2 linked regions of the Arthrobacter crystallopoietes genome follow. The protein of the gene in region 1 binds, or shares a complex with, the protein of each later gene. Links are inferred from orthologs where the notes say so. Each region holds a gene or a part of one and is shown on either strand. Other genes may lie near its edges.

The links.
Region 2: the proteins of mfd (region 1) and uvrA are in contact, whole or in part, in a crystal structure (PDB 4DFC), measured with the Escherichia coli proteins. The link is inferred for Arthrobacter crystallopoietes from one-to-one orthologs.

The regions. Positions count from the first base shown.
Region 1 is NZ_CP072014.1:2,458,025-2,468,041, reverse strand. What follows is about bases 4,898-9,022. They hold mfd (transcription-repair coupling factor), read right to left. Parts: upstream 8,671-9,022; coding sequence 5,098-8,670; downstream 4,898-5,097. Also shown: J5251_RS11430 (alpha/beta fold hydrolase), read right to left, coding at 1-641; J5251_RS11425 (glycosyltransferase), read right to left, coding at 911-2,197; J5251_RS11420 (hypothetical protein), read left to right, coding at 2,980-3,483; J5251_RS20665 (PGPGW domain-containing protein), read left to right, coding at 4,126-4,263; J5251_RS11410 (hypothetical protein), read left to right, coding at 4,323-4,472; J5251_RS11405 (hypothetical protein), read right to left, coding at 4,607-4,804; J5251_RS11395 (hypothetical protein), read left to right, coding at 9,164-9,574; J5251_RS11390 (DUF5956 family protein), read left to right, coding at 9,607-10,017. UniProt on the Escherichia coli protein: Couples transcription and DNA repair by recognizing RNA polymerase (RNAP) stalled at DNA lesions. Mediates ATP-dependent release of RNAP and its truncated transcript from the DNA, and recruitment of nucleotide excision repair machinery to the damaged site.
Region 2 is NZ_CP072014.1:3,134,290-3,143,663, forward strand. Bases 2,524-6,005 are described here. They hold uvrA (excinuclease ABC subunit UvrA), read left to right. Parts: upstream 2,524-2,901; coding sequence 2,902-5,805; downstream 5,806-6,005. Other genes in these bases: J5251_RS14350 (GntR family transcriptional regulator), read left to right, coding at 2,524-2,768; J5251_RS14360 (HAD hydrolase-like protein), read left to right, coding at 5,878-6,005. Outside these bases: J5251_RS14335 (DEAD/DEAH box helicase), read right to left, coding at 1-776; J5251_RS14340 (trans-aconitate 2-methyltransferase), read left to right, coding at 845-1,618; J5251_RS14345 (MBL fold metallo-hydrolase), read right to left, coding at 1,619-2,257; more of J5251_RS14350, read left to right, coding at 2,397-2,523; more of J5251_RS14360, read left to right, coding at 6,006-6,582; J5251_RS14365 (lysophospholipid acyltransferase family protein), read left to right, coding at 6,587-7,255; excinuclease ABC subunit UvrC, read left to right, coding at 7,255-9,297; RNase adapter RapZ, read left to right, coding at 9,354-9,374. UniProt on the Escherichia coli protein: The UvrABC repair system catalyzes the recognition and processing of DNA lesions. UvrA is an ATPase and a DNA-binding protein. A damage recognition complex composed of 2 UvrA and 2 UvrB subunits scans DNA for abnormalities.

The sequences.
Region 1 (10,017 bases):
CCGCCCGCCAGTACCAGCGTGGGCGCAGTGATCATATGAAGTCGATCCGCGGCGTCACGATTGGCGATGGCTTCGAGGAAAGTCAACATCTCAGCTGCCCCATGCTTGTGGGGAAAATTGAGTACGTCGCCAATGATCCGTTCCACGGTGCCGTCATTGTGCGCCCTCGCCGTATAGAGATATAAGTAAAGCGCTTCTAGAAATTCCCGCTCGCCCGGGGCCGTCTCAACCATCCAGCGTACACACCGGTCAAAAGTCCGCAGACAAATGTCAGGTACAAGCCACGTACTCTGCAGAATGAGACTGCGGACCAACTCCGGGTGCCGGATGGCCAGCTCCTGGGCGATGATGCTGCCCTCGGAAAAACCTGCAACGTGAGCAATTGGAATGCCCAGCGTACGGAGCAATCTTGCGGTGTCATCGGCCAGCATTTCCACGGTTAGCTTGCCGCCCAGCATCGCTGTCCTGCCTCCGCCGGGGCTATCGAATGCGGTTAGTCGGTAGCGGTCGGTCAACCGGTCCAGCTGGAACCGCCAGGACTCAACGGTGTCCCCTAAACCACCGATCAAGAGCACGTCCGGCCCTGTGCCGACCTGCTCGGTCCAGATCTTGTGGCTTCCAACCTGCACATGCTCGCCCATCATTTCCATCCTCTAGCCTAGGACAGGCGTTCCATTTTGAACGCTGACATTACCTACCCACAGGCACGCAGAGACGTACCCAGATTCGTGTTGCCGTTGATACGAATATGGCATCAGAATTACGACAGAGGATGACTGGTATTGGGCACCAGCTACCCTTTCCTGACGTGCTGTAGCAGCTCGCCACACAGATTCCCGGTCGCCCATTGGCCGGAACTTTCTCGTCCCGGTACTTGTCGACGTGTCCCACTTCGAACGGCGGACAGAAGTTAGGTCTGACCCGTGACCCTCCTTGAGGAATGCTTGGACGCGCGCATCAAACGCTTGGGACTGCTTTGAATACCCTGATAGTAGCCTTCGTTTGCGATACCCTCCGGATTAACAGCCGGTGTATCAGGGGCGCCAACTGCTCTTGCCGGTAGGCCGGGAGAGCTTGCAGAGACTCTGGCCCCAGCGACAGTCTGCAGCGGTTCAGCCGTTCTGTCTGAAGTCGGTGTATCCGCCCGGCCCTTCTCGTAATCGTGCAGGCCTTTGCTTAGGCCAAGCGGAAACAGCACGAGTTCCACGATCAGTGCCTTCCATGCGTAGGTGAAGTTCACTGCTTTGACCACATAGAGCGCCGGTATGCACATAAGTACATGCCAGAACGAGATTTTTCGACGTATGGAAGCGTAGATTAATGGCGGCATTAGAAGCGCGAACTCCGCACCGAAGAACCAAGCACCGGCGACAATTGGCGTCCACTGGAACACGAAGAGCCATATCAACGGCATAACATACCACAATGGAACAGTCAATATCTCCCAGACTGCGAGAAAAACCCACAACGCGAGCATGCGCTTTTTCTGCAAAAGTTCCCTACTGTGAATTCGGACGTTCTGGAAAAAGCCTGCCATCCATCGCCACACCTGCTTGCGCAAATACTTCATCGTGTCAGGGTCTGCAGCGTAAGCCACAGCATCGCCTACATACACCGCCCGTTTCCCGGCGATCTGTTGGCTCCAGGTGTAGTCCATATCCTCCACTATCGTCCGCTCGGGGAAGCCTCCGAAGTCGACTAAATCCTTGCGTCGGAATGCTGAATCGCATCCCGAGCAAACAACAGGAGAGTTCGCGGCGTTTTGGATAGGCCGATGCCAGTGAAAGCCAAACATGTACTCGATTGTGCGGCCGCGCTCGGTCATTGTGCGGGAGTTTTTGGTCAAGACGCAGCCTGCAGCGATGACCACTTCCGGATCAGCAAACGGTTCCTTGATGAGCGATACATAGTCAGGTGCAAGCACAGTATCTGCATCAACGGGCAGGACCAGGTCGGTCTTGCAGAAGGGGAGAGCGAAGTTTTGTGCGCGAGCCTTACTGCCAAGGTTTTGCGGCGGTGTCACCACAGTCACGCCATATGCCAAAGAGATCTCACGCGTTCGATCAGTGGATGCATCATTAGCCACGATAATTTCGTCAAAAGGTTCGGACTGATTCAACAATGCTTCTAATGTTTCGCCGATACCTTCCTCTTCGTTGTAGGCAGGAACGATCGCAGTAATTGTTGGGCCGCTCATGATATTCCGCGCCCTAGCCGGTGTTGCACGTTGGCTGCATGTTTAGCTCGGTGTGATTGGATACCCTTGATCGCTAGGGCGATAAGGCCTACCAAAGCGTAAATGGGCGTGCTGATATTGAGAGCTGGGATGTTCATTGTCTTTCCTTAGCCTGTCCGAATTTGCCCCTGAACGGCTGAGCCCCGGCACTCCCACAATGCGATTGTCATTGCAGGAGGAAGTCCAGCGATCACTGACAATCGGAAGCGGATTGGATGTTTCCGTTGCTGGAATCCGGGCCAATTGTCAGTGATAGTGCTGCAGTTCCAAAAAGGTATGGCAAATCGGAAGCGAAACATAGTGCTTTGAAAAAGGCGTCGTTGTGAGATCCGGTTTATGACGTAAGCCTGGCGCGACACGCCGCGAAGGACACGCGGAGTTAAACGAAGTAAAATACTTTCTTCAAATACCTTCTGCGGCGCAATATCGGCTGACGTATCGATTCATCCATTGCGCCGGGCTCATTGTTACGGGGATCTTATCGAAATGGTCAAAGCGCTACGCCTCTAAGCGCGTAATGGTCCGAAGCGCAATCCAAGAGACGCCAACCAAAGACGTTGGTAGATCCCAAATGTTGCCGGCCAGCCGCTTCTATTGGTTGCTTTAGTCCCCTATCAGCGCACTGACCTGCAGCACAAGGTTTTCGAAAGGTCGAGAAACTTACAGTGTCCGCGGTCGCCGATTCAAAGGTTTTCCTAGGCGGCTTCCGATAGGGGCAAGAACCAAACTGCAAGGAGCTCAAAATGAAACACTGGCTTATCCCCACTGCCGTGGTTGCAGGTCTCATCGCAACTGCGAGCCCAGTGTCTGCTGCCAATGGCGTAGCACCCATCAATGTCGGGGGAAGTGGCGACCTCGACGGCTTCTGCGACTTCGAGGTCGATTTCACGCTCACTGGAAAGTCCAAGGTGATTGAGACAGGCAACGAAAGAAGGATCATCACCTCCCCCGGTCAGAAGATCACCCTTACTGCAAACGGCAAGACCTTTACTTCTGTCATCACCGGGGTTCGCTTCGAACGCGACGTCGTTGTTAACGGTGAAACCATCATTGAAACGGAAGTGCGGGGACGCAACATCCTGACCAATCCTCTGCCCACACCAGAGAGCCCTGGGTCCGCGAGGCCCGGATTGTTCCTTGTGGTGGGCAACTTCAACTTTGCCGTCGATGAAGACGGCAACGAGGTGCGCGTATTTAATGCCGATGGCCCAGGCAAGGTTACGGACGTGTGCGCCGCCCTCTCATAAGGAGCTGTCACAGCACCTGTTCATTCGGTTCGCCATGGCGTGTGGCGGTCCTCCCGTACTGGTGACCGCCACATCCACGGCGCTTGGTCACCGGTTTAGGATCCGTGGCGCCGAAGTCCCGGCCGCCCGGGCCGATAATGATCCGGCAGGCGCTGACGCCGTACTAGTAAAGCGTGCCGTCGAGGTCTCCATCAAGGATCCGAACCGTCTTCGAAGCGCTGCCCTTTGACAACCGCGTCGATGACGCCTTGGGCCCATTCGAGGACTGCCTGGTCGGAGAGGTCGCGGCCGCCGATGCGGGAGGTTCGGGCTCGGGGATGAGGATGAAGTCGAGGTTCGGTTTGACCTGATAACCGGGGTACATGCGGTTCAGGCACATGGTCTTGGACTCGGCAGGGAGGGAGGCGAACTTGATGAAGCTGCCCTGCGGGTCACTTCAGTCAGGCCGGCCTCGCGGGCACCAACCCTGAAGCGCGCCACCGCGATGAGGTTCTGCGCGGGCAGCGGCGGTTCGCCGGAGCGGTTCGTTCTACGGACTCACCGAACGGGGCTGGCGTGCGACGACGAACTTATGCCGAGGAGGAGCGGCGCCGTTCCGCCTTGACTGTGGCAACAGGCACGGAAGTGCTGGGCTAGATCCTCATGGCGTTGGGAATCGCCGGTCTCGTGCTGCCGGGGCCGGGACTGTTCACCATCGCGGGCGGCCTGGCTGTGTTGTCACGGCACTATCCTTGGGCTACGCATCTGCTCGAACGGGTCAGATTCCGGGGCCTGAAGTAAGCGGGAAAGAAGGGTGCAAACATGGCCCGCGCATCGCTGCCAGCACTTTCAGCGGACTCATGGCGGTTGTTGCAGTGATTAACTGGATCGTCCAGCGGACCAGCCCGGGGCTGGTCGACATCCGGCGAGCAGTGGTTATCGCCAGTAGGATGGGCGTCGGACTGACCATGGTGGCCTCCGGGCTGATGGTGTTGCTCCTGCTTCTTTAATGCTTCGCAGGTTCCGTCGACCTCGACCGCACTCATATCTCGGCTAAGGCACCCTGGACCATGGGCCCGCTCACCGACCGGCTGACGCCGACCAGTAGAGGCGCACCGTCGAGACCATCCGTCGCGACGCCGCGTCAGCCAGCGAGGAGGTTTGACGACGCATTGTTGGCCAAACCAACGGTGAAGACCTGGGGCCCGCTCCGGATGACCCGTACCTGGTCCTTGGAGACGTTTGCCTTCAGCGCAACCTGGGCCACAGCAGCGTCCAAGGCCTCGATTGTGGTTGAACGGTCCCAAAGCTTGAGGGTCATGGAGTGCGATTCAAAGTTCATGCGACGTTGCTTTCTTTGATTGGTTTACCGCCTCCTCGCTGAGGCAGCGGCACCCACTCTATCCGGTTTGAGTCACTCCCCTACCTAAATTTCGTGTTCATGACCTTGACTGTGTCCGCGGCCGCTCCCTGAATTGTAGTGACGACGGGTGACCGGCACTTCCACCGACCATCCGCCGTACCCGTGGGACGAGACGATGATGATCATCGAGTTCAGCTGGACCGGCCAAACAGTTGAAGAAAGTCGTGCGGCCGCTGTCATGCGCGGTTTCACTCCTCCCCCACGCCGAAGCGCTACCCCTTGAACACGGCGTCGATGACTCCTTGGGCCCATTCGAGGACGGCCTGGTCGGCGAGGTCGCGGCCGCCGATGCGGGAGGTTTTCGGCTTGGGGATGAGGATGAAGTCGAGGTTGGGTTTGACCTGCGAGCCGGGGTACATGCGGTTCAGGCGCATGGTCTTGGACTCGGGCAGGGAGGCCGGGGCGAACTTGATGAAGTTGCCCTGCAGCGCCACGTCGGTCAGGCCGACCTCGCGGGCACCCACACGGAACCGTGCCACGGCAACGAGGTTCTGCACGGGCAGGGGCGGTTCGCCGTAGCGGTCGGTCAATTCCTCGACCACCTCGTCGATCCCCTCAAGCGTCGTGGCTGACGCAAGCTTTCGGTAAGCCTCGAGGCGCAGCCGCTCCCCCGGGACGTAGTCGTGCGGGAGGTGGGCATTGACGGGCAGTTCGATCTTCATCTCGGCGGCCTTCTCTTCGGCTTCACCGCGGTAGTCCGCCACGGCCTCGCCGACCAGCCTGATGTACAGGTCGAACCCGACGCCCTGGATGTGCCCGGACTGTTCGCCGCCGAGCAGGTTGCCGGCGCCGCGGATCTCGAGGTCCTTCAGAGCCAACTGCATGCCGGCGCCCAGCTCGTTATGCGAGGCCACGGCCTTGAGCCGTTCCAGTGCCACCTCGCCCAGCGGCTTCTCCGCCGGGTAGAGGAAGTAGGCGTAGGCCCGCTCGCGGCCACGGCCAACGCGGCCGCGCAGCTGGTGCAGCTGGGACAGGCCGTAGTTGTCCGCCCGGTCCACGATCAAGGTGTTGGCGTTGGAGATGTCCAGGCCGGTTTCGATGATGGTGGTGCAGACCAGCACGTCGAAGCGCTTCTCCCAGAAGTCCACGATGATCTGCTCGAGCTTGGATTCGCTCATCCGTCCGTGCGCCACTTCCACCCGGGCCTCGGGGACCAGCTCGCGGATGTGCGCGGCCGTCGCGTCGATCGAGGAGACGCGGTTGTGCACGAAGAACACCTGGCCCTCGCGCATTAGCTCGCGCCGGATCGCCGCGGAGGCCTGCTTGTCCGTGTACGGGCCCACGTACGTCAGGACCGGGTGCCGCTCTTCCGGCGGCGTGGCCAAGGTAGAAGTCTCGCGGATCCCGGTCAGCGACATCTCCAAGGTACGCGGAATCGGCGTCGCACTCATGGCTAGGACGTCCACATTGGTGCGCATCTTTTTCAGCGCCTCCTTGTGCTCCACGCCGAAGCGCTGCTCCTCGTCCACGATGACCAGGCCGAGATCCTTGAAGTCCACTTCTTTGGAGAGCAGCCGGTGCGTGCCGATGACCACGTCCACGGCGCCGTTCTTCACGCCCTCGATGGTCTCCTTGGATTCCTTGGCGGTCTGGAAGCGGGAGAGCGCCTTGACCCGGATGGGGAAGCCGCTGAACCGCTCGGAGAAGGTCTCGTAGTGCTGCTGCGAGAGCAGGGTGGTGGGCACCAGCAGCGCCACCTGCTTGCCGTCCTGGACCGCCTTGAATGCGGCGCGCACGGCGATCTCGGTCTTGCCGTAGCCCACGTCGCCGGAGACCAGGCGGTCCATGGGAATCTCGCGCTCCATGTCCTTCTTGACCTCGTTGATGGTGGTCAGCTGGTCCGGCGTCTCGATGTATGGGAACGCCTCCTCCAGCTCGCGCTGCCACGGGGTGTCCGGGGCGAAGGCGTGCCCGCGCGAGGCCATCCGCGCCGAGTACAGCCGGATGAGCTCGCCGGCGATCTCCTTGACCGCCTTGCGCGCTTTATTCTTGGTGTTCGCCCAGTCCGAGCCGCCCATCTTGGACAGCGCGGGGGCGTCTCCACCGACGTACCGGGTGACCTGGTCCAGCTGGTCCGTGGGCACAAACAGCCGGTCTCCCGGCGCCCCGCGCTTGGACGGCGCGTACTCCAGCACCAGGTATTCGCGCATCGTCTTGGTCGGTCCGGCCCCTGAGGAGCGCTGCAGCAGCTCCACGAACTTGCCCACGCCGTGCTGCTCGTGCACCACAAAGTCACCCGCGGTCAGCTGCAGAGGATCGACGGCGTTGCGGCGCTTCGAGGGCATCTTGCGCATGTCGCGGGTGCCGGCGGCGGAAGTCCGGCCCAGCAGGTCCGCCTCGGTGAGCAGGCCGAGTTTCAACCCATCGAAGACGAATCCCTTGCCCGCACTCGCCGTCGTAATTTCGATGATGCCCGGAGTCGGGCCGTCCTCGAGGGAGTCGACGCGGGTGGCGGGGATGTCATTGTCGTGGAAGAGTTCGGCGAGGCGCTGCGCGGGGCCGGGACCTTCGGTTGCGACGACGACGCGCCACTGGTCGCGGACGCGGCCGCCGATGAACTCCATCATTTCCGCCACGTCGCCCTGGTAGCCGCGGGGTTCGCGCGCGCTGACGGTCAGCGAGTCCACGTCCAGCACGGTTTCATCGTCCGGGTTGAAGGAGGTGATGGACCACCAGGAGACCTTGCGGTCCAGCGCGGTGGTGCGGGTGTCCGCCAAGGAGCGGAAGCTCGCCTCGTCCAGGTCCCCCTGCAGCGCCAGGTCCAACGGCGCGTCGCCGCCGTCGGACGCGGTGGCCCACGCCGCGGCGAGGAACTCCGCGTTGGTCGCTTCCAGGTCGTGGGCGCGGGCGCGCACCTTTTCCGGCTCAATCACGACGGCGAGGGAACCTTCCGGCAGCTCGCCGAGGAACGGGACCATGGCGTCCACCAGCACCGGGGCCAGCGACTCCATGCCCTCAACCGCAATGCCGCCGGCAATCTTCTCCAGCATGTCTGCCGCGGCCGGCATCTGGGACTTCAGCTTCGCCGCCCGGCTCATCACATCCGGGGTGATCAGCAGCTCGCGGCACGGCGGGGCGTACAGCGCGCTAGGGTGCTTGACGTTCTCGCCCGAGAGGCTGCGCTGGTCCGCCACCGCGAACCAGCGCATCTGGTCCACCTCGTCGCCGAAGAAATCGATGCGCACCGGATGGTCCTCGGTGGGCGGGAAGACATCGAGGATGCCGCCTCGCACCGCGAACTCGCCGCGGTGCGTGACCATGTCCACGCGCGCGTAGGCAGCATCGGCCAGCTGCCGGACCACGGATTCGAAGGACACTTCGTCCCCCACCTTGAGAGACACGGGCTTCAGCTCGCCCAGGCCCTTGACCAGCGGCTGCAGCACCGCGCGAACCGGTGCGATGACCACACGGAGCGGGCTGGCGGCGTCGTCGTACTTGAGCCGGCGCAGCACGGACAGGCGCCGGCCCACCGTGTCCGAGCGCGGGGAAAGCCGCTCGTGCGGGAGCGTCTCCCAGCTGGGGAACTCCTCGATGGACTCAGCCGGCAGGTAGCAGCGCAGCGCCGTGGCCAGATCCTCGGTCTCGCGCCCGGTGGCGGTGACCGCGAGAACGACGCCGGATTCCTGCCCCTCGACCATCTCCGCCAGCAGCGCGGCACGCAGGCCGGGAGGCGCGCCGATCTGCAGATCCTCGCTGCGCTCCCCCGCCGGCCGGGACGCGTAGAGCCGTACCCGCTCGAAGGACTTGTCTTCAGCGAGGGCAGTCCGCAGTCCGTTCAGGCTCATGGTCTTTCATCCTTACTCTTCCCCGGCAGGGCACAACACAAGTACCCGAAGTTCAGCAGAACTCCGGGGTCACGGGTAAGAGTTTACCGCCAACGACTGACGTTCAGAGCCGAGAGCCTGGACAGGGAATCAACAGCCTGAGTTTTGCCGGAATGCGGGCAGGCTCTTTCCCAGCGCTGCCCGCATCCCGTTTCAGCGCATTTCTGCGGAGACAGCTGCGAATGGTCCAGGCAAGGGGCGTCAGGACTGTGCCTCTGTAGGAATGCGCTGTCAGACAGTATTTGGCCAAGACCTCAAGGACAGCGCCTGCGCCACCTCAGGATTTACTCAAAATTCGGAGGTCAGCCCGCGCCGGTGACCTGATCCGGCTCAGCAGTTCGAATTTCTTGGCGTCGGGCTCTCCACCTCCGGCGGGACTACCGTTATGCTCGGTCGTGGGGCCGCTTCCGCCGGCGCCCGGCCGTAGCTACGAATGCTAAGGGGATTCCGGATTATGCGCGAAAAAGATGTATGGAACCGGGCGCTGGACTACGACTATGAGGGTCCGCGGGCCGAAGGTGACCGGGCACTATATGACTTGCTGATGCTGGACAACGTCGCCCAGAACGGTGGCCTGCTGCATGGGATCCAGGTTCTCGATGAGGATGAGCTCGCCAACGCCGTAGCGGGCTACCGCTGGTTCGGGCTCGATGCCCTCGCCGACGGCATCGTGTCGATCGCCGCTGAGGCAGCAGACATCGACGTCGATGACCCTGATAGCCTGGACGCGCAAAGCGAGCTGGAGGAGCGCGCGGACGACCTTTTCTTCGGCGAGCAAGGCAGCGACCTCCTGGGCCGGGCGTTCAACAAGAAGCTGGCCGATCAGCCGGACGCCTTCGCTGACCCGGCTCCTGTCAGCCGGTAGCTCCAGCCAGCTGAAGGGCTCCGGTTTCCGCGATGAGTCCAACAAACTGGGACGAGGTTCCCGACGGCGCCCGCAGCGGCGAATGGGCGGAGGTACCCGAAACCGGCTGGGGCATGCTCGCCGCCTGGGCAGCCGGCACCGAAAACGTCTGTAAGCTGCCTGCCGATGACACCGGGCGGGAAGTACGGGTCACGATTGAAACCGGCGGCGTCACCGAAACCCGGATGGCACCGTTCACGGTGCAAGACAGGCGGACCATTGACGAGAGTGTGGAGGACTATCTCCGGGACGCCGGCGTACCAGCACCGCCTCCCGGCTTCGTGTGGCTGATGCGGCTGCCGCCCGGCATCTCCTCGGAAGAGGCCCTGTCACACGAGATCAACCGAGGCATCACGGCGGCCGCCCCTGGAGCCGTGAGCCCGGCCGACATCGCATCGATCATG
Region 2 (9,374 bases), 680 kb from region 1 along the record:
TCGCGGGTGCAGACGTTGATGCTCATGAGGTTCTGGGCGCGTTCGATCGCTTCCAGCTGGCTGAAGTGCACCACGTACACCGGCACCTGGCGGGTGCTCAGGAGCTCCTCCAACGACTCCTGCACGGGCGTCTGGACGTAGTAGTAATGCAGCGGAATGGGGCGCTCGGCCGAGCTTACGGTAGTAGTCTGCCGCCCGGTGCGCTGGGTCAGCTCCTTCTCGAACCGGGTCACGTCGCCCAGAGTGGCGGACATCAGGAGGAACTGCGCCTGCGGCAGTTCCAGCAGCGGCACCTGCCAGGCCCAGCCGCGCTGCGGATCAGAGTAGTAATGGAATTCGTCCATGACCACGGTTCCCAGCTCGGCCTCCGAACCCTCGCGCAGGGCGATGTTGGCGAGTATTTCCGCAGTGCAGCAGATGATGGGAGCGTCCTGGTTCACGGACGAGTCACCGGTAACCATACCGACGTTGTCCGGACCGAAGATCTCGCACAAGGCGAAGAACTTTTCCGAGACGAGCGCCTTGATCGGCGCCGTGTAGTAACTGCGCCGCCCGTGGGCCATGGCATGAAAATGCGAGGCGATGGCCACCATTGACTTACCCGAGCCGGTCGGCGTAGCCAGGATGACGTTGTTGCCCGTGACCAGTTCCATCACCGCCTCGTCCTGGGCCGGATACAGCGCCATGCCACGGCCCTCCACCCAGTCGATGAAGGCGGTGTAGATTTCGTCCGGGTTGGCAGTGGCGGCTGCGGGGAGCTGTTCAAGTAGGTTCATGTCCCCTCCAGCCTATCGGTCGGTGCGCCGCCGGGGGACGGGTGTAACGGAAGCCGTAGGCTGGGCGTATGAAATGGGACCCGTCCAAGTACGCCGAGTTTGCGGATTACCGCAGCCGCCCCTTCTTCGACCTGACCGGCAGGATTGCCGCGGAGGAGCCGCGCCGGGTGGTGGACCTGGGCTGCGGTCCGGGCAGCCTGACCGCGGCGCTGGCAGACCGGTGGCCCCGGGCGCGGGTGACGGGACTGGATTCGTCTGCCGCCATGATCGCCGCAGCCAATGCCGCTTCACAACTGCAGAACCTGGATTTCGCAGTCGGCGACATCGCGGCCTGGGCCCCGCCGCAGGATCTGGACGTGCTCGTCTCGAACGCCGCCCTCCAGTGGCTTCCGGGGCACCAGGACCTGCTGCGCGAGTGGGCGTCCTGCCTGACCTCCGGCGCGTGGCTGGCGTTCCAGGTTCCCGGCAACTTCTCTGCGCCGTCGCATGTGTTGATGCGCCGGCAGGCGGCCTCCAGCAAGTGGCATTCCCTTCTCGACGGCGTGCTCCGGCACGAAGATGCCGTCAGCGAGCCCGCGGATTACCTCGCCCTGCTGCTGGAGGCGGGATTCGACGCCGATGCGTGGGAGACCACGTACCTCCACGTCTTGCAGGGGCCGGATCCGGTGCTGGAGTGGGTCCGGGGGACTGGCCTGCGCCCGGTACTGGCCGCCTTGGCACCCGAGGAGGCCGCCGAGTTCGAGACGGAATATGCCGAGGCGCTGCGCCATGCCTATCCGGCAGGCCCGCACGGAACGGTCTTCCCCTTCAGGCGGATTTTCTGCGTTGCGCGCAAGCGCTGACTACCAGCCCCGCTCGCGCCATTCGGACAGGTGCGGCCGTTCGGCGCCGAGCGTGGTGCCCTTGCCGTGGCCCGGGTGGACCACTGTGTCGTCCGGCAGGTAGTCGAAAAGGCGGCGTTCGACGTCGTCAATCAGCGAGGCGAAGCGCTGCGGGTCCTGCTGGGTGTTGCCAACGCCTCCCGGGAACAGCGAGTCCCCGGTGAACAGGTGCGAGGGTCCGTGCGCGTTGCGGTACAGGAGGGCCACCGAGCCGGGAGTGTGCCCGCGCAGTTTGATGGCCTCCAGCGAGAACCCGTCGAATTCCGCGATGTCGCCGTGATCTAGTGCGACGTCGGCGGGAACCTCGATCTGCGCGATGTCTTCGGTTCCGGCCGCGGTGCGGGCGCCGGTGAGTTTCACCGTCTCGGCAAGGGCGCGCACATGGTCCCAGTGGCTGTGCGTGGTGATGATCATTGCCACTTTGGCGGGCGCCTGACTGTCCTGCGCCCCTTCGGCCAGCAGTTTTTCGATGGCGGGCAGATCGTCCGCGGCGTCGATGAGCACCTGTGCGCCGGTGTCCTTGGCCGTGATTAGATAGACGTTGTTGTCCATCTCGCTGACGGACGCCGAGCGGATGGTGATGTCATCAAGTTCCCACATGCGCCCAGTCTAATCACAGTCCGGAGGCTGCCCGGGCGGGGTCTGCGCCGAGAGTGAAAGTCCTTGTCCGACGCCGGGAAATTGGCGTAAATTCGATTGGTCCGGGAACGGACAATTGCAGAAGGGCAGGCAGCGGTACATGGAAGCTGACCAATTCGACTGGCGGCTGGACAAGCAGAGCTCGGTGCCGCTGTTCGAGCAGTTGCGCCTGCGCATTATTGAGGCATCCGACGTCGGAGAGCTGACTATCGGAACCAAGCTGCCGCCGGTGCGGCGGCTAGCCGACCATCTCGGCATTGTGCCTAACACCGTGGCCCGCGCCTACCGGGAACTGGAAACGGCGGGCCGGGTGACAACCGGAGGCCGGGCCGGCACCGTGATCAGCGCAGGCGGGGACGAGTCCTCGCGGCTGCTGGCCGAGGCGGCCGCCACGTTCGCGGAGACGGCCAGGGCACAGGGCGCCACGTTGAAGACTGCATTGGCTGCGGTCAAGGCGGCCCTGGAACGCTGACCCAGCAGACCAACCGGGCGAGACGAAAAAGCCCCGCCCACGTTGAAGGTACGCGGACAATTATGGTCCGCGTTCGCACCGATGTGCTGAACGCAATACGTTTTCGAACGGACTTTCGATTAGAGTGGAAACCGTGCTAAAAGCGAGTGAATCAACTGGACCCGGATCCCACGAGGATGCCCGGACGGACCTATCCCGGCTGGTCGTGAAGGGCGCGCGGGAGCACAACCTGCGCAATGTCGACCTAGACCTGCCCAGGGATTCCATGATCGTATTCACCGGGCTTTCCGGTTCCGGCAAGTCCTCCCTGGCCTTCGACACGATCTTCGCCGAGGGGCAGCGCCGCTATGTCGAATCGCTGTCAGCCTATGCGCGCATGTTCCTGGGCCAAGTGGACAAACCCGATGTCGACTTCATTGAAGGCCTTTCCCCGGCAGTTTCCATCGACCAGAAATCGACGAGCAAGAATCCCCGTTCCACGGTGGGCACGATCACCGAGATCTATGACTATATGCGGCTGCTTTGGGCCCGGGTAGGCCGCCCGCACTGCCCGGTTTGCGGCCAGCCAGTGACACGGCAGACTCCGCAGCAAATTGTGGATCAGCTGCTGGAGCTTGAGAGCGGTACCCGGTTCCAGATCCTCGCCCCGGTAGTCCGCGGGCGCAAGGGCGAGTTCGTGGACCTGTTCAAGGAACTTTCCGCCAAGGGCTATTCCCGCGCCAAGGTGGACGGCAAACTGATCCAGCTGTCGGAACCGCCCAAGCTCGGCAAGCAGTTCAAGCACACCATCGAAGTCGTTATCGACCGACTGGTGGTCAAGGAGGGCATCCAGCAGCGGCTGACTGACTCGATCGAGACCGGGCTGGGCCTGGCGGAGGGCCGTGTACTGGCGGACTTTGTGGACCTGGATGAAGGCGATCCGGGACGTACCCGGGCCTTTTCGGAGCACCTTGCCTGTCCCAATGAACACCCGCTGGCCATTGACGAAGTCGAGCCGCGGTCCTTCTCGTTTAACAATCCGTTCGGTGCCTGCCCGGTCTGTACCGGCATCGGCAGCAAGCTTGAGGTGGACGAAGACCTGGTCGTTCCGGACCCGGAGCTCAGCCTCGGCGACGGCGCGATCGCGCCCTGGGCCCTGGGCACGGCGACGCAGCAGTACTGGAACCGGCTGCTTGAAGGCCTGTCGCACGAACTCGGATTCTCCATGGACGTCCCCTTCAATGAGCTGTCCAAAGAAGCGCGCAAGGCCGTGCTCTACGGCAAGGACCACAAGGTGGTGGTTCAGTACCGCAACCGGTTTGGCCGCGAACGCAAGTACAGCACCGGTTTCGAAGGCGCGGTGCAGTACATCCACCGCAAGCATCTGGAAACCGAGTCCGACAATGCGCGGGACCGTTATGAGCAGTACATGCGGGAAGTACCCTGTCCCGAGTGCAAGGGTGCGCGCCTGAACCCGGCGTCCCTGTCGGTGCTCATCAACGGCAGGTCAATTGCCGAAGTGTCAGCAATGCCGCTGCAGGAATGCCGCGACTTCCTGGATTCACTGGAGCTGACGCCGCGGGAGGCGCAAATTGCCCAGCAGGTGCTCATCGAGATCCAGGCCAGGCTCCGCTTCCTGCTGGACGTAGGCCTCTCCTACCTGAACCTCGAACGAGCTGCCGGCACACTCTCCGGCGGTGAAGCGCAGCGCATCCGGTTGGCCACACAGATCGGTTCCGGCTTGGTCGGCGTGCTCTACGTTCTGGACGAGCCATCCATCGGCCTGCACCAGCGCGACAACCGCCGGCTGATCGAAACCCTGACCCGGCTGCGCGACCTCGGCAACACTCTGATCGTGGTCGAGCACGACGAAGACACCATCAGCGAAGCCGACTGGATTGTCGACGTCGGTCCGGGTGCAGGCGAGCACGGAGGCCAGATAGTCCATTCCGGTTCGCTCAAGGAACTGCTGGACAATGAGCAGTCCATTACGGGTGATTACCTGGCCGGCAGGCGCCGTATCGACATCCCCGCCAAGCGCCGCAAGATCGATAAGAAGCGACAGCTCAAGGTGGTCGCTGCCCGGGAAAACAACCTGCAGGGCATCGACGCAGTCTTCCCGCTTGGCGTCTTCACCGCGGTCACCGGGGTGAGCGGCTCCGGAAAATCCACGCTCGTCAATGACATCCTGTACAAGGTACTGGCCAACAAGCTCAACCGGGCCAAGCAGGTCGCCGGCCGGCATACGCGCGTCGAGGGCCTTGAGCACCTGGACAAGGTCATCCACGTCGACCAGAGTCCGATCGGCCGCACGCCGCGGTCCAACGCGGCCACCTACACCGGTGTCTTCGACAATATTCGCAAGCTCTTCGCCGAAACCAACGAGGCCAAGGTGCGCGGCTACCAGCCCGGACGGTTCTCGTTCAACGTCAAGGGCGGGCGCTGTGAAGCATGCAGCGGCGACGGCACACTGAAGATCGAGATGAACTTCCTGCCGGACGTCTATGTCCCCTGCGAGGTCTGTCACGGCGCCCGTTACAACCGCGAGACGCTTGAAGTCCACTACAAGGGCAAGACCATTGCGGATGTGCTGGACATGCCGATCGAGGAAGGTGCGGAATTCTTCGCGGCTTTCACCCCGATTGCCCGTCACTTGAATACGTTGGTGGACGTCGGCTTGGGGTACGTCCGGCTCGGCCAGCCCGCTACCACCCTCTCCGGCGGCGAAGCGCAGCGGGTGAAGCTCGCGAGCGAGTTGCAGAAGCGTAGCAACGGTCGGAGTATCTACGTGCTGGACGAACCCACCACCGGGCTGCACTTCGAGGATATCCGCAAGCTGTTGCTGGTACTCCAGTCATTGGTGGACAAGGGCAACACCGTGATCACCATCGAACACAACCTGGACGTCATCAAGAGTGCCGACTGGGTAGTGGATCTTGGACCGGACGGAGGTTCCGGCGGCGGCCGTATTATTGCCGCAGGCACGCCTGAACAGGTTGCGAAGGCGGAGGTCAGCCACACCGGCCGGTTCCTCGCGGAAGTACTTGACACGGCCTGATCGGCAGCGCGGTATATACCCCAAGGGGAATGTTTGTAACGCATAACCTTCAAGGTATGGAAAAATGCCTAGGTGACTTCTTTGCCGGCGCTGGTTCTCTTTGACCTTGATGGGACTCTGGTGGATCCCGCGGGGGCCATCACAGGGGGTATCAGCCGAGCCTTGCAGCTAGCCGGGCTGCCGGTCCCGCGGCAGGATGTCCTCGACTCCATGGTCGGTCCTCCGCTGGGGCAGTCGCTGCGGGAGAAGGCCGGGGTTCCGGAGAGCGATCTAGCCGAAGTCATTAGGCTCTACCGGACCGAGTACCGTCTTTCCGGGATGGCAGCCAGCCATGTATATCCCGGAGTGGAAGGGCTGCTGCAGCAGTTGAAGACCGAAGGCACCATCCTGGCCGTGGCTACGCAGAAACCCACTCCGATCGCCGACGAACTACTCCGCGTACAAGGGTTGACCGCCTACTTCGACAGTATCCATGGCGCAGGCTTTGACGATCCGGGCAGCGGCACCGCAGCCGATGCAGGCAAGATCCCGATTCTCGAAGAGGCTTTGCGGCAGTACGCCGGAGGATACGGCAGCGTGGTGATGGTGGGGGACCGGCACTACGACATTACGGCCGCCGTCCACCACGGCATTCCGGCTATCGGAGTTAGCTGGGGATTTGCGGCCGACGGCGAGCTTGAAGCCGCCGGTGCTGCCGCCGTCGTCGTCAATACGCAGGAACTAGCGGAGGAACTGGCACGCCAGCAAGCGGCCGTCACACAAGGAACGGAGAGGTAAGGGAATGGAATTTTTCGAAGGCACCCGTGCTGCGTTCCGTGCCGTGATCTCCGGAACCTGCCGGCCCACGGTTGAGGGGCTGGAAAACTTCCCGCCGGAGGGCCCGGTCATCGTCGCCCCCAACCACCAGTCGTTTTTCGACAGCATCATCGTCCAGGCCCTGATGCCGCGCAAGGTGGCGTTCTTTGCGAAGGCCGAGTACTTCACCGCAAAGGGACCGAAGGGCTCCGCGATGCGCTGGTTCTTCAACAGCGTCGGCTCCGTCCCGGTAGAACGGGGGGAACAGGCTGCCAGCGTCGCGGCGCTGCAGACAGCGGTGGAAATTCTTGAGCGGAACGAGGCCTTCGGCATCTATCCCGAAGGCACCCGCTCCCGCGACGGTTTGCTGTACCGTGGAAGAACAGGCGTTGGCTGGCTTGCCCTGACCACCGGTGCTCCCGTGGTGCCGGTGGGACTGATCGGAACCGACAGGCTCCAGCCGGCGGACAAGAAAATGATCAAGCCGCAGCATTTCACCCTGAAGGTCGGCGCGCCGCTGTATTTCGACAAGACGGGCCCGGGACACTCCCTGCCTGCCCGCCGTGCCGCCACGGATAAGATTATGGACGCCATTGCCGAACTGAGCGGGCAGGAACGGGCCGGCACCTACAACCAATCCAAACAGGCACAGTAATGGCGCTGCCCTCGTCTTACCGGCCGAAGCCGGGGGAGATCCCTACCCAGCCCGGGGTGTACAGGTTCCGGGATGACAACAAGCGCGTCATCTATGTGGGTAAGGCCAAGAACCTCCGGTCCAGGCTCAACAGCTACTTCGCAAATCCCGACGGACTCATGCCGCGTACCCGGGCAATGGTGCATACCGCAGCGTCCGTGGAATGGACCGTGGTGGGGAGCGAACTGGAGGCCATCCAGCTCGAGTACACCTGGATCAAGGAGTTCACGCCCCGGTTCAACATCATGTTCCGGGACGATAAGTCCTACCCGTACCTGGCTGTCACCATGTCCGAGAAGTTCCCGCGCGTGCAGGTGATGCGCGGGGACCGGCGGAAGGGCACAAAGTACTTCGGCCCCTTCTACCCCGCAAAGGCGATCAGGGAAACGGTGGACACCCTGCTGCGCGTCTTCCCAGTCCGCACCTGCAGTGTTGGCGTCTTCAACCGTGCCCAGCGGACGGGCCGCCCGTGCCTGCTCGGCTACATCGACAAGTGCTCCGCACCGTGTGTCGGGCGGATTTCTCCTGAAGACCACAAGGCCCTCGCCGCCGAGTTCTGCGCTTTCATGGGCGGCGAAGCCGACCGTTTCATCCGCGCGCTGGAACAGAAGATGAACGCCGCCGTTGCCGAGCTCGACTACGAATCGGCGGCACGGTACCGCGACGACATCGCTGCCCTGAAGCGCGTCTTCGAACGCAATGCAGTAGTGCTCGGCGAAGACACGGACGCGGACATTTTCGCGCTGGCCGAAGACGAGCTTGAGGCGGCGGTCCAGGTTTTCCACGTGCGCGGCGGGCGGATCCGGGGCCAGCGAGGCTGGGTCGTCGAGAAGGTCGAGGATGCGTCTCCGGCCGACCTGACCGAGCACCTGCTGCAGCAGGTTTATGGCGACGGCGAGGGACCGGACAGGATCCCCAAGCAAGTGCTGCTGCCCGTGGAGCCGGACAACAGACCCGAGCTGGAAGAGTGGCTGCGCGGTCTGCGCGGCAGCAAGGTCGAACTGCGGGTGCCCCAGCGCGGTGACAAGGCCGCGCTGCTCGGCACGGTGCAGGAGAACGCGAAGCAGGCACTGGCGCTGCACAAGAGCCGCCGCGCCGGCGACCTGACCACCCGCTCCGCCGCGCTGCAGGAGCTGCAGGAGGCGCTCGACCTGCCCGTGGCCCTGCTGCGCATCGAGTGCTACGACATTTCCCATGTCCAGGGAACCAACGTTGTTGCCTCCATGGTGGTCGTTGAAGATGGCCTGCCCAAGAAATCTGACTATCGGCGGTTTTCCATTACGGGCGATGCCGCCCGGGACGATACCTCCGCCATGTACGACGTCATCAGCCGCCGGTTCCGGAACTATCTGGCTGACAGGACGGCGGTGCCCGAACCTGAGGCCGTTCCGTCGCCGGCCGGCACGAAAGCACCCCTGGTTGCCGATGTCATCGACTCCAACGGCGTCCCCGCCGGGGACGTGGTATTGACGGATACGACGACGCCGGCGCCGCGCACCAAGTTCGCCTATCCGCCGAATCTTGTCGTGGTGGACGGCGGACCGCCGCAGGTTTCGGCCGCATCCCGTGCCTTGGCCGATCTGGGGATCACCGACGTCTACGTGGTCGGACTGGCCAAAAGGCTGGAAGAAGTCTGGCTTCCGGACGATGACTTCCCCGTCATCCTGCCCCGTGCATCGCACGGTCTGTATCTGCTCCAGCGGATCCGGGACGAAGCCCACCGCTTCGCGATCAACTACCACCGTCAGAAGCGCGGCAAGTCGATGACCGTGTCGGTACTGGACGGGATCCAGGGGCTGGGGCCCGCCAAGCGCAAGGCGCTGCTCAAGCACTTCGGCTCGGCCAAGAAACTCAAGGCGGCCAGCACCGAGGAACTCCAAGCGGTGCCCGGCGTCGGTCCCGCCCTCGCCGCTTCCATCAAACGGCAGCTCGATCCGGCAATGGAACCTGCCGCCGGGGCACCCGCAGTCAACATGGCGACCGGCGAAATCATCGAATCTTAGCTAGGCTAGGGAACCCGTGCAAGGCCGCGGGACTAACCTAAGAACAGGACGGCTCAATGTCAGACGAAGAGGATTTC